One region of the Aeromonas sp. MTB genome, then DNA from elsewhere that is predicted to be linked to it. Evidence: riboswitches for the same ligand, from Rfam matches in the RefSeq annotation. Region 1 holds a riboswitch; each other region holds the start of a gene.

Region 1 (4,689 bases):
TGGCCGGGTTGGCCCAGAGAATGCGGCCGGTGAGATCGAGCTTGCCGATCCCCACCGGGGCCTGAAACAGCATGCTCTGCAGCACATGGGGGGTATCAGGCAAGAGTTGCGGCAGCTGGCGTTGCAGCATCAGCGCCAGTTCGCGACCGGCCAGCGGCCCCAGCAACCGGAGCAGCCCCATCACCTTGGTCATATTGGCCTGCGGCTGACGATAGAGCAGGCAGCAGATGCCTATGGTCTCGCCATCCGCATCCTTGAGGGCGATCCCGGCGTAGGCCTGGGCCTGCCACGCATCGGCAAGCGGCATCGCGGGGAACAGCTGCAACAGACGATCGCTGAACCAGGCTTCCCCCTCCTGCCAGGTAATGGCATCGGGAGAGTCAGTGATTGGCAGCGTCAGGGTATCGGGGTCAAGAGAGGAGGGATGGGCAGCCTGAACCGTCAGGTGGGTAGCATTTGATTCCCTGCTGGCGATCAGGACGACATCAGCCATCACAGCAGCGGCGATTTCACTCACAAAGGTATCGAAATATCCCTGGCCGCTCGAATGAGCCAGACTTGAGATGATTTGATAGACGGAATCGAGTGCTCGCCTCATGGCAAGTGGCTTTCTCTCCTTGAAGGTTAGAACACGACTCTACTGAAGAGCCGTGGGCAGTGCAAATATGCAATCAGCAAGATATTAAAAAGCCTTGAAAAAAGGGACCAAAAGGTCCCTTTTTGTCGCAGAAATCACGACTCGATCCCACTATGCCGCAAAACAGTGTACCTGCTTGAAGCTCACACAGGCGGCGGGTCAGGAATCTCAGGCAGCGATCCCGCTGTGTCGCAACAGTGCATCCACCTTGGGCTCACGACCACGGAAGGCTCGGAACAGCTCCATCGGCTCCTTCGAGCCCCCCTTCTCCAGAATATTCTTCAGGAAGGATTGGCCGGTGGCCGGGTTGAAGATCCCCTCCTCCTCGAAGCGGGAGAAGGCATCGGCAGAGAGCACCTCGGCCCACTTGTAGCTGTAGTAGCCCGCCGCATAGCCGCCCGCGAAGATGTGGGAGAAGCTGTGCTGGAAGCGATTGAACGCCGGTGGCGTCATCACTGCTACCTGACTGCGTACCTCATCCAGCAGCGCCGGAAGCTGCGCCGGATTGGCCGGGTCAAACTCCTGATGGAGACGGAAGTCGAACAGGGCGAACTCCAGCTGGCGCAGCATCTGCATGGCGGCCTGGAAGTTGCGGGCGGTCAGCATCTTCTCCAGCAGATCGGCAGGCAGCGGCTCGCCGGTCTCGTAGTGGCCGGAGATAAAGGCCAGCGCCTCGGACTCCCAGCACCAGTTCTCGAGGAACTGGCTCGGCAGCTCCACCGCATCCCACGCCACGCCGTTGATACCGGCGACACCGGCCACATCGATGCGGGTCAGCATGTGGTGGATGCCGTGGCCAAACTCGTGGAACAGGGTGACCACTTCGTTGTGGGTGAACAGCGCCGGTTTGCCATCCACCGGGCCGTTAAAGTTACAGGTCAGGTAGGCCACCGGTTTTTGCAGCGAGCCATCCTGACGGTAGCGACGGCCCAGACAAACATCCATCCAGGCCCCGCCCTGCTTGTGCTCGCGGGCGTAGAGGTCGAGATAGAAGCTGCCGCGCAGCTCGTCGTCGGCATCGAAGATGTCGTAGAAGCGCACGTCCGGATGCCAGGTGTCGATGCCGAGACGCTCGCGCACCTTCATGCCGAACACCCGCTTCACCACCTCGAACAACCCCTTCACCACCTTGCTGGCGGGGAAGTAGGGGCGCAGCTGCTCGTCGGAGATGGAGAACTTGTGCTGTTTGAGCTTCTCGGCGTAGTAGGCGAGATCCCAGGCGGCCAGCTCGCTCTGACCGTGTTGTTCGGCGGCGAAGGCGCGGATCTCCTCCAGCTCGGCCTTGCCTTGCGGCAGGGATTTGGCCGCCAGATCGGTGAGGAAGCTCACCACCTGTTCGGTCTTGTCCGCCATCTTGGTGGCCAGGGAGAGCTCGGCATAGTTGGCGAACCCCAGCAACTGAGCCAATTCTCGGCGCAGGGTGAGCAGCTCGCTCATGATGGCGGAGTTGTCCCACTTGCCCGCATTGGGGCCCTGATCGGAGGCGCGAGTGGTGAAGGCTTCGTACATCTCGGCCCGCAGCTCGCGGTTGTCCGCGTACATCATCACCGGCAGGTAGGAAGGGATATCCAGCGTGAACAGCCACCCCTCTTTGCCTTTAAGTTCCGCCATCTGACGGGCAGCGGCACGCACGCTGTCGGGCAGACCGGCCAGCTCGGCTTCATCGGCCACCAGCTTGTGCCAGCCTTGGGTCGCATCCAGCACGTTGTTGCTGAAACGGGAGGCCAGCTCGGAGAGGCGGGCCTGAATTTCGCCGTAACGCTGCTGCGCCTCGGCAGGCAGACCGATACCGGAGAGGCGGAAGTCACGCAGGGTATTCTGGATCTCCTTGCGCTGGGCACCGCTCAGCAGCGGAAAATCATCGCTCTCGGAGAGGGCCAGATAGGCCTGATAGAGCCCTTCATGCTGACCGACATAGGTCTGGAATTCGGAGAGCAGCGGCAGGCAGGCGTCATGGGCCTCGCGCAGCGCTTCGCTGTTGAGTACGGAGTTGAGGTGGCTGACCGGTGACCAGATCCGTGACAGGCGGTCATTTACCTCTTCCAGCGGGGCAATCAGGCTATCCCAGGTATGGGGATCACGCTGGGCCAGCACATCGCTGATCTTCTGCTTGCAGTCAGCAATAGCCTGAATCACGGCAGGCTGAACCTGCTCCGGCTTGATCTGGCTGAAAGGGGGCAGCGAATCCATTGTCAGCAAAGGGTTATTCATCCCGGTTACCTCTTGTTTGGTCTTGAACAGACCGCTTTAGCAGCTCTGTATGGCTTTCTAACATGTGGCCAAGCCACGCAATAATCAAGCGGGAATCCACCTCTCGGCACTGTTTTCCCCTCTTTGTGAGCTCAAACACCTCTCTGCCAGATACTGGACGGCAACAGCATGAATAATCGGTACTTTTTTGCTCTTTTTGCGGCTTTTTCAACTCTCGAACCACAAGGGAGCAGACCAAATCCAATCGACAAAAGAGTAGGTTACAGCGGCCTATCACCGGCCCTTTCCATGCTTGGAAAATAACCAATCAACAAGTTAATAACCAAAACAAATCATACACATACGTTGATTAATTTATTTTTAAGTGCATATCATAAGCAGCCTGTTACTCAGGTCACTTGATTCTCTGTGCTGCACAGAAATCGGGTGAAAAAGGCAAAGTGACCCGAAAGGGCGCGACGCAAAGCCACCGGTCTAAGGGAAAACACCTATGACAGCGGGGCTGCCCCCGGGAGCGTTCGGCCATAGCTGTACGCTCCGTTTGTACTGTATGGAGATATCAAGATGAACAAATTGAAGTTATCCCTGCTGGGCTGTCTGCTCGGCATGGGCGCCCCCATGGCATATGCCGCCAGTGCCGGTCAGGCGATGGTCAACCCCCAGTCCGGCGTAGTGGTCGGCTATTGGCACAACTGGTGTGACGGCTCGGGCTACAAGGGCGGTATCGCCCCCTGCGTCAAGCTCGATCAGGTCAACCCGCAATACAACGTGGTCGATGTCTCCTTCATGAAGGTCTATGGCAGCGATCCCATCCCCACTTTCAAACTCGACCCGGCCATCGGCATGAGCGAAAGCCAGTTTATAGAGCAGATCGCCGAGCTGAACCGTCAGGGCCGTGCCGTGCTGCTGGCGCTGGGCGGTGCCGATGCACACATCGAGCTGCGCAAGGGTCAGGAGCAGGCCTTTGCCGACGAGATCATCCGTCTGGTGGAGACCTATGGCTTCGACGGGCTGGATATCGACCTGGAACAGGCCGCCATCACCGCCGCCGACAACCAGACCGTGATCCCGGCGGCCCTGCGTCTGGTCAAGGATCACTACCGCGCCCAGGGGAAAAACTTCCTCATCACCATGGCGCCGGAGTTCCCCTATCTGACCCAGACTGGCGCCTACATCCCCTATATCCGCAATCTGGAAGGGTACTACGACTGGATCAACCCTCAGTTCTACAACCAGGGTGGCGACGGTATCTACATCGATGGTATCGGCTGGATTGCCCAGAACAACGATGCCCTGAAAGAAGAGTTCATCTACTACATGGCGGATTCGCTGAGCAACGGAACCCGCGGCTTCTACAAGATCCCCCATGACAAGCTGGTGTTCGGCATTCCGACCAACATTGACGCCGCCGCCACCGGCTATGTGCAGGATCCGCAGAAGCTCTACAACGCCTTCAACCGCCTGAAGAGCGAGGGGCAACCGCTGCGTGGCGTGATGACCTGGTCCATCAACTGGGACATGGGCCGCAACGCCGCCGGTCAGTCCTACAACGAATCCTTCATCAAGAGCTACGGCCCCTTCATCCACGATCAGGAGATCACGCCGCCGGTCGACAACGGCAAGCCGGTGTTCAGCGGCCTGAGCGATACCCGCATCAAGCAGGGTACCGCCTTTGATCCGCTGGCCGGTGTCAGCGCCAACGACAAGGAAGATGGCGACCTGACTGGCCAGATCCAGGTAGAAGGCTCGGTAGACAGCCAGCGCATCGGCCTCTACCCCCTCACCTACAAGGTGAGCGATCGCGACAACAACGTCACCGAGCAGGTACGTACCATCGAGGT
Region 2 (4,689 bases), 1.0 Mb from region 1:
ACGGGGCATGACTGGCATGCCCCGCCACCATTCAATGCTTATTTACAGCTGGCGGCTCCCACATCCTGCCAGACGTCGTGTTTGCCGGGCTCATTGCCCTTGGTCCAGTACTGCGCCTTCCACTGACGGCCGTTATGGGTGGTGAGCTCGCCACCGTTGTAGGCCACATTGGCATCCCAACCCAGTTGCACCTTGCTCACCAGCAGCCACTGATCCGCGGTGCGACTAGGCTCGTTGCCCTGGGTCCAGTACTTAGCCTGCCACACCAGCTGGTTATGGCTCACCTTGTCGCCGCTGTTATAGGTGCTTGCCGCTTTCCAGACTGGCCAGTTGGCCGCATCCGGATCGGTCGCCGTGCAACCACCGCCGCTGCTGGCCGGTTTGACCGTCAGACGGGTTGCCGCACTGGCATCCAGCCCGCCGTCGGAGACGGTGACGCTCAGGTCATAGCCGGTGTCGCTGGTGACGCTCGGGCCGGTGACTACCAGAGTGGCGCTGTTCTGGCCCGTTGCGGTGATGCCTGCCGGCACGCTCCACTGATAAGTGAGCGGATCACCGTTCGGATCGGAGGCGGTCGCCTTGATGGTCACCTGCTTGCCCGCCTCCACAGAGGCCGTGGCAGGTAGACTCACCACAGGCGCCAGATTGGCCTGCGGCGCCTTGTTGGTCACCACCACCTGATCCTTGGCACTCAACAGCTGGTCATCGGTCACCGTCAGCTCGAACACCAGATTGATGTCGGCAGTCACCGCATCGAGTACAACACGGGCCTTGGCCTGAGTGGCATCGAGCAGGGCAGCCTGCGGGCCGGAGATCTGCTTCCAGCTGTAGCTGAGCGCGCTGTTTTCCGGATCGTGGGAGGCCGAACCATCCAGCGTCACCTCGGTCGGGCCGGTCACCTTGAGGTCACTGCCCGCGTTGGCCAGCGGCGGCTTGTTGGCTGGTGGAGTGGTTCCCTCGCCGTGACCCAGACCCTCGTGCATGGCATTGAGGATGTCGCCGTTGTCGGCGTCGATCTCCCAGGAGAAGAGGCCACCGAGCTTGTTGGCCAGCACATACTGCCCCTTGGCCTTGACCGAGCGATCGTTGTCATAGGTGATGAGATCGCCGGTCGCCGCCTTGAACAGATAGGGCGCCTCGGCCACCTCGTCGTAGCCCTTCTCCCAGCCCGCCCCCATCCGGTTGTTGACGATGTCGCGGTAATCCACCACCCCGTCCTCCCAGGTGCCTTTCACCTTGCCGGTCGCCTTGCCGGTGAAGGGGTTGTTGCCCTGATAACCGCTCACCCCGGTCCAGCCACGGCCATACATGGCGGCACCAACCACCAGCTTGCCCGGTTCAACCCCCTGCGCCAGCAGCTGATTCACTGCCTTGTCGGTGGTGTACTTGGTATCGGGGTCCCAGCTCGCCGCATAAAGGTTGGTCTGGTGACCGAGCTCGGTGTTGCTCCAGGCACCGTTGTAGTCGTAGGTCATCATGAAGATGTGGTCCATGTAGGGCTGGGCCGCTTTGTAGTCCACATCCTGGATCTTGTCGCCCCCCGCTCCAATGGCGGAAGTGAGCTCATACTGGCGACCGGTCTCGGCCTCCAGCTCGTCGAGCATGGCCCGCAGCTCCTTCATCAGGGCCACATAAGTGGCACCATCACTCGGGCTGCCCAGTTTCGGGTTGGCACCCTGTCCGCCCGGGTACTCCCAGTCGATATCCACACCGTCGAAGAACTTCCAGGTCTGCAGGAACTCTTTCACCGAGCCGACAAACACATCGCGCTTGGTTTTGTCACCGAGGAAGTAGAAGGGATCGGAGAGGGTCCAGCCACCGACCGAGGGGAGGATCTTGAGGTTCGGATAGGCCTGCTTGAGCGCCATCAGGGCGCCAAAGTTGCCCTTGTAGGGCTCGTCATGAGCAGTGAGGTTGCCTTGCGGCATCTGGATGGCGGCCCAGGGATCGTGCATCGCCACCTTGAAGTCCGCCCGGCCGGCGCACGCCCGTTGCAGCGCCTGGAAGCTCCCTTCGATCTCCTTGAGGCTGTCGTTGAGGCCATCCCCGCCGCAGATGGGGGTGAAGCCATAGAGGATATGGGTCAGGTTCTGGGCCGGGATCTTGTCCACCGTAAACTTGCGGCCATAGACTCCCCACTCCACATAGTAAGTCCCCACCACCTTGCCGGACTTGTTGGCGTAGGGCTTGTTGTTCTCCTGCAGCGGCGCCTTGAGTGGCGCCAGATGGCTGCCGTCGGTATCGGCGACCACGATCTCCTTGGCATCAGAGAGGGTACAGCCATCGGCGTTGCACAGCGCCACCTGCATCTGGTAGCGCCCCCCTTTCTTCACCTTGAATTTGGCGCTGCCCGCTGCGGTCGAGGGGCCGGACCACACCTCCTGACCATTGAGCAGCACCTTGGCACTCTGGCCCAGATCGCCGCTCCAGAGGTTCCAGTTCACCTCCACATCGGCGGCATCCTTTACCTTGACCAGATTGTTGTAGGCAGTAGCCGCCTGATCGACTTCAACGATGGAAAACTTGGTGGGGCCCCATCCGATGGTCGGCTTGCCGGGCGCCGCAGCATAAGCGGACGAGGCGCAGCACAGACCGACCGCAAGGGCCAGCATGGTAGGCTTTGGACTTAGCATTTTTTATATTTCCCTATTTCGTTATGTTGGCAACGAAAAGGGCTACGCCCTGACAGGTAACGCAGACGGCAGTGCGGCCTCTTGGCAAAGGTGCACAACAACCTGTGGTGGCCCCGCTATCTCAAGTACGGCTCATCCCTGGACCGGAAGCTTTGCGTCCCGACCTTGCGATCGGTTTGCCCTTCGGTTACTTCATTTGCGATGCAAAAAATCGCATCCCGACTATAGAGTGAGCCAATCCGGTCTGCCACTGTCGGCGTTGAACGACAGTGGCAAGCCAATACTGTAACTGGCGGCGATTGCGCTGGAAGATGAAGAGATCTTCGCCAATAAATCTCTGTTTTCGGCATTCATCCATGACCAGGGCCTGCGGGATCATTGCACGGTTTTGTGAGCCGGTTCACGGCTAGCTGCCCCGGATGCGGCTAGCGCAGCAGCAGGCTGTTCATCAGGGCTCGCAGTTTGAGTGGTTTGACCGGTTTGCTGATGTAGCCATACCCACGCTCGCGGATCTGCACCTGCAGCTCGCTCTTGCGATCAGCGCTGATGATGATGCCTCCCAGCTCGTCGCCACACACTCGCTGGAGGGCTGCGAGCGCCTCCAACCCGGTCTTGCCATCATCGAGGTGGTAGTCGGAGAGCACCAGTCTCGGCACAAACCCCTCTGCTACCAGCGCCTCGGCTTCGGCCAGATCGACGGCGCAGCGCACCTCGCAGCCCCAACGGCCGAGCAGGGTGCTCATGGCGGTCAGAATGTCCCGCTCGTTGTCGATACAGAGCACGGCTACACCTTCCAGCTGGCTGTCACGCACCACCGGCGCCGCCAGCTGATGGGCCGTGACCGGCCGGGTCGCCAGATTGAGGGTCACCGCAAAGACAGATCCCTTGCCCGGCCAGCTCTGCAATGTGAGCTGATGACCGAGCACCTGCGAGATGCCGCGGGCGATGGCGAGCCCCAGACCTAGCCCCTGCTCCTTGGCGGTGCGGGAGTGATCGAGGCGGGAGAACTCGTCGAAGATCGCCTCCTGCTTGTCTTGCGGGATACCGGGGCCGTTGTCCCATACCTCAATGCGGATCTTCTCCCCCATCCGGCGGCAACCAAGCAGCACCCTGCCGCCCGGGTTGTAGCGAAACGCATTGGTCAGGAAGTTCTGCAGCACCCGGCGCAGCAGCCGCACATCGCTGTGCACCGCGTGCTTGCTCTCCACCACCGAGAAGTGGATCCCCCCCGCCTGCGCCAGTACGCCAAACTCCGCCTTGAGGTTGTCGAGCAGATCGCGCAGGGCAAAGTCGAGCTTCTTGGCCTTGAACTTGCCCGCTTCGAGCCGCGAGATATCGAGCAAATCGGTGATGAGATCCTCGGTCGCCCCCAGCGCATCGTCGATATGGCGGGCGATGCGGGCCTGCTCACCAGCATCGGGCAGCATCTCCAGCAGGGAGGAGGTAAACAGCTTGGCGGCATTGAGGGGCTGGGTCAGATCATGGCTGACCGCCGCCAGAAAACGGCTCTTGGATTGATTGGCCCGCTCCACCTGCTGGTTCACCAGCAGCAGTTGACGGTTGAGATCGGAGAGCTCACGGGTGCGCTCGGCCACACGCGCTTCCAGATGTTCGTTCGCTTCGCGCAGCACCCGCTCCGCATCGCGAAACGGCGTGATGTCGGTAAAGGTCATGACAAAACCGCCGGCTGGCATGGGGTTGCCCTGCATCTCGATCACCCGCCCGTCCGGGCGCTCCCGCGCCGAGATATGGGCGCTGCCCCGCTTCATAAAGGCGACCCGCCGCGCCACGTGATCCTCGATATCACCGGGGCCACAGAGCCCCTGCTGGGCGTTGTAGCGGATGATCTCTTCAATAGGACGCCCTGCCTGAATAAGCCCCGGCGGATAGTGGAACAGCTCGATGTAGCGGCGGTTCCAGGCCACCAGACGAAGCTCCCTGTCCACCACCGAGATCCCCTGCCCGATATGCTCGATCGCCCCCTGCAGCAGGCCACGGTTGAAGCGAAACACGTCGGAGGCCTCATCGACTATGGTGGCGATCTCCTCGAGCTGCA
Region 3 (4,689 bases), 480 kb from region 1:
CCGCTGTAGGGGAAGGGCTTGCACTGATAGACCTTGCCATTTTTCGGCTGCTGCACCTTGGTGCCGGCGGCATAGGATTTGAGCGAGTTCGGGAAGACGAAGTCGTATTCGCCGCTGCTCTGCTCCTTGAACATCAGATCCATGGTCTGCTGAATGGTCTCGCCGCCCGCTTTCGGGGTGGCCTTGATCACCAGCTGGTGGTGACCTGCCTTGAGCCCTTCCAGCGCCATGGTAAAGGTGTGGCTGCTGTCCTTGATGTCGGCACTGCTTTCACCCTTGGCGACGCCGCCGTGGTCATAGAGGGTGTTGGTGACGGCCAGATCGCCCTGTGCGGTGACGGTGAAATCGAGGGTGGCCTTGCCGTTGTCCAGCACATAGTCGCTGGCCAGACCGCTGACGCTGATGTTGTCCACTACCGGCGGCTGCAGCTGTTGCAGATCAATCTCGACTCGATCCAGTTTGCTGTCTCGATGCAGATAGACGGGGTTCATACCGTAGACCGGATTGAACTGGCCATCGGCTCCTTGCTGACCGGCGCGGATCAGGCTCTGCTCGGCGTTGATCTTGCTGGCGAGAGCATGGGCCCAGTTGTTCTTCTGGCCCTGCTCGGCAGTGGTGATGGTCAGCACGGTTTGCAGATCAGGGCGCTCGCCGTTGGCATCGAATACCCGGGTCATCGCCTTGTCACCCATCGCGAGGTCGATGGAGGGGTAGATGGTGCCTGCCTGGCTCCACTCCAGCGGCGGCTGGCTGCCATCTTTGAACTTGGCATCGATGATGTTGTAGAAGCTGTTGCTGGTATCGCCCACTTCCCACACGCCGAGGATCACCTGATAACCGGTGCGCTCCGGCAGGACACAGTTGTGGGTCACCTGCTTGGGCGGCTGCACCATATTGCCGTCGATGACGCAGAAGGGGGTCAGGTCAAACGAGGCGCGGGTGAGCGGCTGGTTGGGGTTCCAGTCCTGCTTGGTGAGGTAGTAGCGCCAGTTGCGGGTGACATGGTTGGCAGTGAAGGTCCAGCTGATGGCGAAGGGGCCGGGCTGTACTTCACGCTTGGTCCAGCGGTCGCTGGTCTGGATGTTCAGCTCGCTCCAGCGCGGGCTACCCGCCGAGGCGATTTGTCCATCCTGCGGGCCGGTTTGCGGGAAGCCTGAGGGGCCCTCCACGCTCTGGGGCTCCCACTGCACGCCGCCACACTGGCTGTTGCCACCGGTTTTGCACAGGTAGTTGCGACTCTCAGGCTGGCTGATGTAGCCATGAGCCAGGGCGCTGCCGCTGGCCAGCAGGGCCAGCATCGCCGCGATGTGATTGAGTTGGATTTTTGCTGCCATACATTCCTCTGTTCGATAGATGTGGGCAGTCAGTTGGCCAGGGAGTTCCCCGATGCACACTTGCGTGTGGCAACCCCGCTATCCTGGACAAAACGTCTGTAGACCGGAGGCTTTGCGTCCCGACCTTTCGGTCAGTTTGCCAAATGACTAGATGGTTATTGATGGGCCAAATGTTCGGCCATCAGCATTGTGCACTGCATTGATTAATTATTTGAAGTTAAATGTTTAAATGCACCGTTCAACGGCACATTGCTCATTCTAACTGACTGTTTTTAAATTGTTCTCTAATTTGTGAATGGCGTCGAATGCTGTTGAATATGCCGATAAGATGCATGCTGATTGCGTGTTGGCGGCGTAAAAAAACCTGCCAGCTTGGCTGGCAGGTCGGGTGACAAGGCGACACAGGTTGACGCCATCAATGACGGGCGCGCTGCTCGCCGGAGGGGAGAGATACGGGAGCCATCATTGGTGCAGTGGAGGACTCCTTGCCCAGTTTGAACACCGCAAGTCGCTCATCCAGGCTGCGGGAGAGACCGGCCAGCAGCTCGCTCTCCTGCGCCAGTTGCGAGGCGGACTGGGACATCTCCAGCGCCGAGTCGTTGATGCCGCTGACGTTGCGGTTCATATCCTCGGCCACCATGCTCTGCTGCTCGGCGGCGGTAGCGATCTGGGTCGCCATGTCGCTTACATGCTGGATGTGGTTGACGATCAGGGTGAGATCCTGCCCCGCCTGCTGGGATTGGTTGACGCTGCTCTCCGCCAGTTTGCGGCTGGTGTCCATGGCATTGGCGGCGGTGACGGCTCGTTGCTGCAGCTGGGCAATGGTGCTCTGGATCTCTTCGGTGGATTGGCGAGTGCGGCTGGCCAGCTGGCGCACCTCGTCGGCCACCACGGCAAAGCCCCGTCCCTGCTCGCCGGCACGGGCTGCTTCGATGGCAGCGTTGAGGGCCAGCAGGTTGGTCTGCTCCGAAATGGCGCTGATGACGGCGGTCACTTCGCTGATCTGCATCACCCCCTCTTTGAGCTGGTTGACCTGCTGGGTGGCCTGCTCCACCTCGGTGGCCAGCGCCTTGATACCGTGCACGCTTGCATGAACGTCACGGTTGCCGAGACCCGCTTCACCGGTCGCTTCCTGGGTATCCCGCGCGGTATTTTCGGCGTGCCCAGCCACATCGGAGATGGTGGCGCTCATCTCGTTCATGGCGGTAGCGAGCTGGGCCAGCTGATCCCGCTGGCTGGTGACCGCCTGATTGGTCTGCTCGGCGGAGGCGGCGATGCGCAGGGCGGCATCGGCCACGTTGCGAGCCCCCTGACTGGCCTCCAGCAGGGCGTGACGGATGGCATCGAGACTCTGGTTGGTGCAGCGGGCGACCACTCCCAGCTCATCCTTGCCCTGTACCGGGATGCTTACCACCAGATCCCCCTTGGCGACTCGTTGCATAGCGTGGTTGATCTGGCTGAGGGGGGAGACGATGGAGTGGGTGATGCGCCAGCCCAGCAACCCCATCAGCAGGATCACGATGGCGGTGGCGGTCCCCATCTTCATGTACTGGGCCCAGATGGTCTGCTGAATATCCTGCAGCAGCATGCCGGAACCGAGGATCCAGCCCCAGGGCTGATAGCCGGATACCATGGAGAGCTTGTCGGCGGTCTCACCCGATGGGCCGACCCACACATATTGCAGAGTGCCCTGTTTGCCCCCTTTGGCGATATCCACCATCTGATACCAGAACTGCCCGGAGGTGGCGGCACCTCCTTCACCCATCTTCTGGCCGACCAGTTCGGGACGGATGGGGTGAACCACCATGGTGCGGTTCTCGTCGATGACGAACAGGTAGTTGTTGCCATCAAAGCGGGTGTTGGTCAGCAGCTTGCGCGCCTCCTGCTGAGCCTGCTCTGCTGGCAGGGTGCTGGCCAGAAACTGGATCTGGCTCATGGCCTGCTCCAGTACCGCATTGAGCCGCGCCTCTCGCTCGCTCATCAGATTGCGCTGGAGCGCGTTGGCCGAGATAAGCAGCAGCGAGACAAAACCGACAAACGCCAGTGCGAGCAGCAAGATCAATTTGCGGCTCACGGTAATATCACCGAGCTTGAACATGACTAAACCCTCATTTCCCTGTTGATTTTATGTGGCTCTGTACCGCGTCAGCCAGTTTGTAAGAGTTAACAACTCATTTACTTTCAGTCTCTTGCCGAGCTTTCTCAAATGAGCGTTTTAACATCAGTATAGTCAGCAGACAGCAACCCCCACTTTTTGGTAGCGTGTTGATGCGCATCCCAGCGCAATTTTTGCCAAAGAGTGTGAATGGTTTGGCATTTCTTCAAAAAAAGGAGTGGGCCCCGCTGCGGGTGACCCCATAACAAGAGGGAATTTATGAGTTCCATTGCCAGGAATTACTTCAACCAGCTCAACGCCGACTACCTGCAGGTGCACAGGCGCAAGGAGGATCTCTTCTGGTCCACCTATATGGGCACCAGCGATGATCAGGCCGGTTTCACCGCGGCCGAGCAGGCCTACAAGGCCTTTTGTGCCAATCCGGCCCGTCTGCCCGAATTGCGGGAGATGTTGGTGCAGGCCGACGAGGATGACCTCAAGGGCGGTCTGCAAGGCTGGATCGCCTTCTTCGAGTGCAATGTGATTGAAGATCCCGCCGCTGCCGCCCTGATGGATGAGCTGGTAGCCGCCGAGGCGGAGCTGTTCGCCCGCCGCAAGGGGCTGAAACTGACCCTGCTGGATGAGCAGGGCCAGCAGGTCGCAGGCAGCCTGCCCGCCGCCAGTACCTCGCTCGCCGCCAGCCCGAACGAGGCGGTGCGCCAGAGCGCGCTCGCCATGTTCCACACTCTGGAGCAGTGGGTGGTCGGCAACGGTTTTCTCGAGGTGGTGGCGATCCGCAACCGCTTTGCCCGCGCCATGGGCTATCGCGACTACTTCGACTACAAGGTGCGCAAGAACGAGCAGATGAGCCCGGAGCAGCTTTTCGCCATCCTCGACGACTTTATTGCCCGCACCGACGCCCGGTTGCAGCAGAGTCTGGTCGAGCTGAAGGCCGCCAAGGGCGAGGCGGCACTGCTGCCTCACAACCTGCGTTACAGCGTGAGCGGCGATGTGACCCGCCAGCTCGATCCTTACGTGCCCTTCTCGCGGGCGCTGCGGGATTGGGTCGAGAGCTTCCGCCGGCTCGGCATCCAGTATCGCGGGGCGACCCTGACGCTGGATTTGCTGACCCGGGAGGGGAAGTATGAGAACGGCTTCTGCCACGGCCCGGTACCTAGCTTCTTCCAGCAGGGGGAGTGGGTGCCGGCTGTGGTCAATTTCACCAGCCTGGCCGATCCGGCGCAGGTGGGCAGCGGCTGG

The links. Region 1 has a riboswitch for cyclic di-GMP ahead of WBR25_RS20695 (immunoglobulin-like domain-containing protein). Riboswitches for the same ligand answer to the same signal wherever they lie in the genome.
Region 2: another riboswitch for cyclic di-GMP. It lies ahead of WBR25_RS04455 (glycosyl hydrolase family 18 protein); the one in region 1 lies ahead of WBR25_RS20695 (immunoglobulin-like domain-containing protein).
Region 3: another riboswitch for cyclic di-GMP. It lies ahead of gbpA (N-acetylglucosamine-binding protein GbpA); the one in region 1 lies ahead of WBR25_RS20695 (immunoglobulin-like domain-containing protein).

Annotation. Positions count from the first base shown of each region.
Region 1 covers NZ_CP147026.1:4,509,743-4,514,431, forward strand. The annotation lists gene WBR25_RS20685 (putative bifunctional diguanylate cyclase/phosphodiesterase) at 1-598, opposite strand, end outside; gene prlC (oligopeptidase A) at 806-2,848, opposite strand; cyclic di-GMP riboswitch class I at 3,273-3,358, shown strand; gene WBR25_RS20695 (immunoglobulin-like domain-containing protein) at 3,413-4,689, shown strand, end outside.
Region 2 covers NZ_CP147026.1:944,584-949,272, reverse strand. The annotation lists gene WBR25_RS04455 (glycosyl hydrolase family 18 protein) at 39-2,633, opposite strand; cyclic di-GMP riboswitch class I at 2,737-2,824, opposite strand; gene WBR25_RS04450 (hybrid sensor histidine kinase/response regulator) at 3,059-4,689, opposite strand, start outside.
Region 3 covers NZ_CP147026.1:4,031,078-4,035,766, reverse strand. The annotation lists gene gbpA (N-acetylglucosamine-binding protein GbpA) at 1-1,334, opposite strand, end outside; cyclic di-GMP riboswitch class I at 1,400-1,485, opposite strand; gene WBR25_RS18420 (methyl-accepting chemotaxis protein) at 1,750-3,432, opposite strand; gene WBR25_RS18415 (M3 family metallopeptidase) at 3,709-4,689, shown strand, end outside.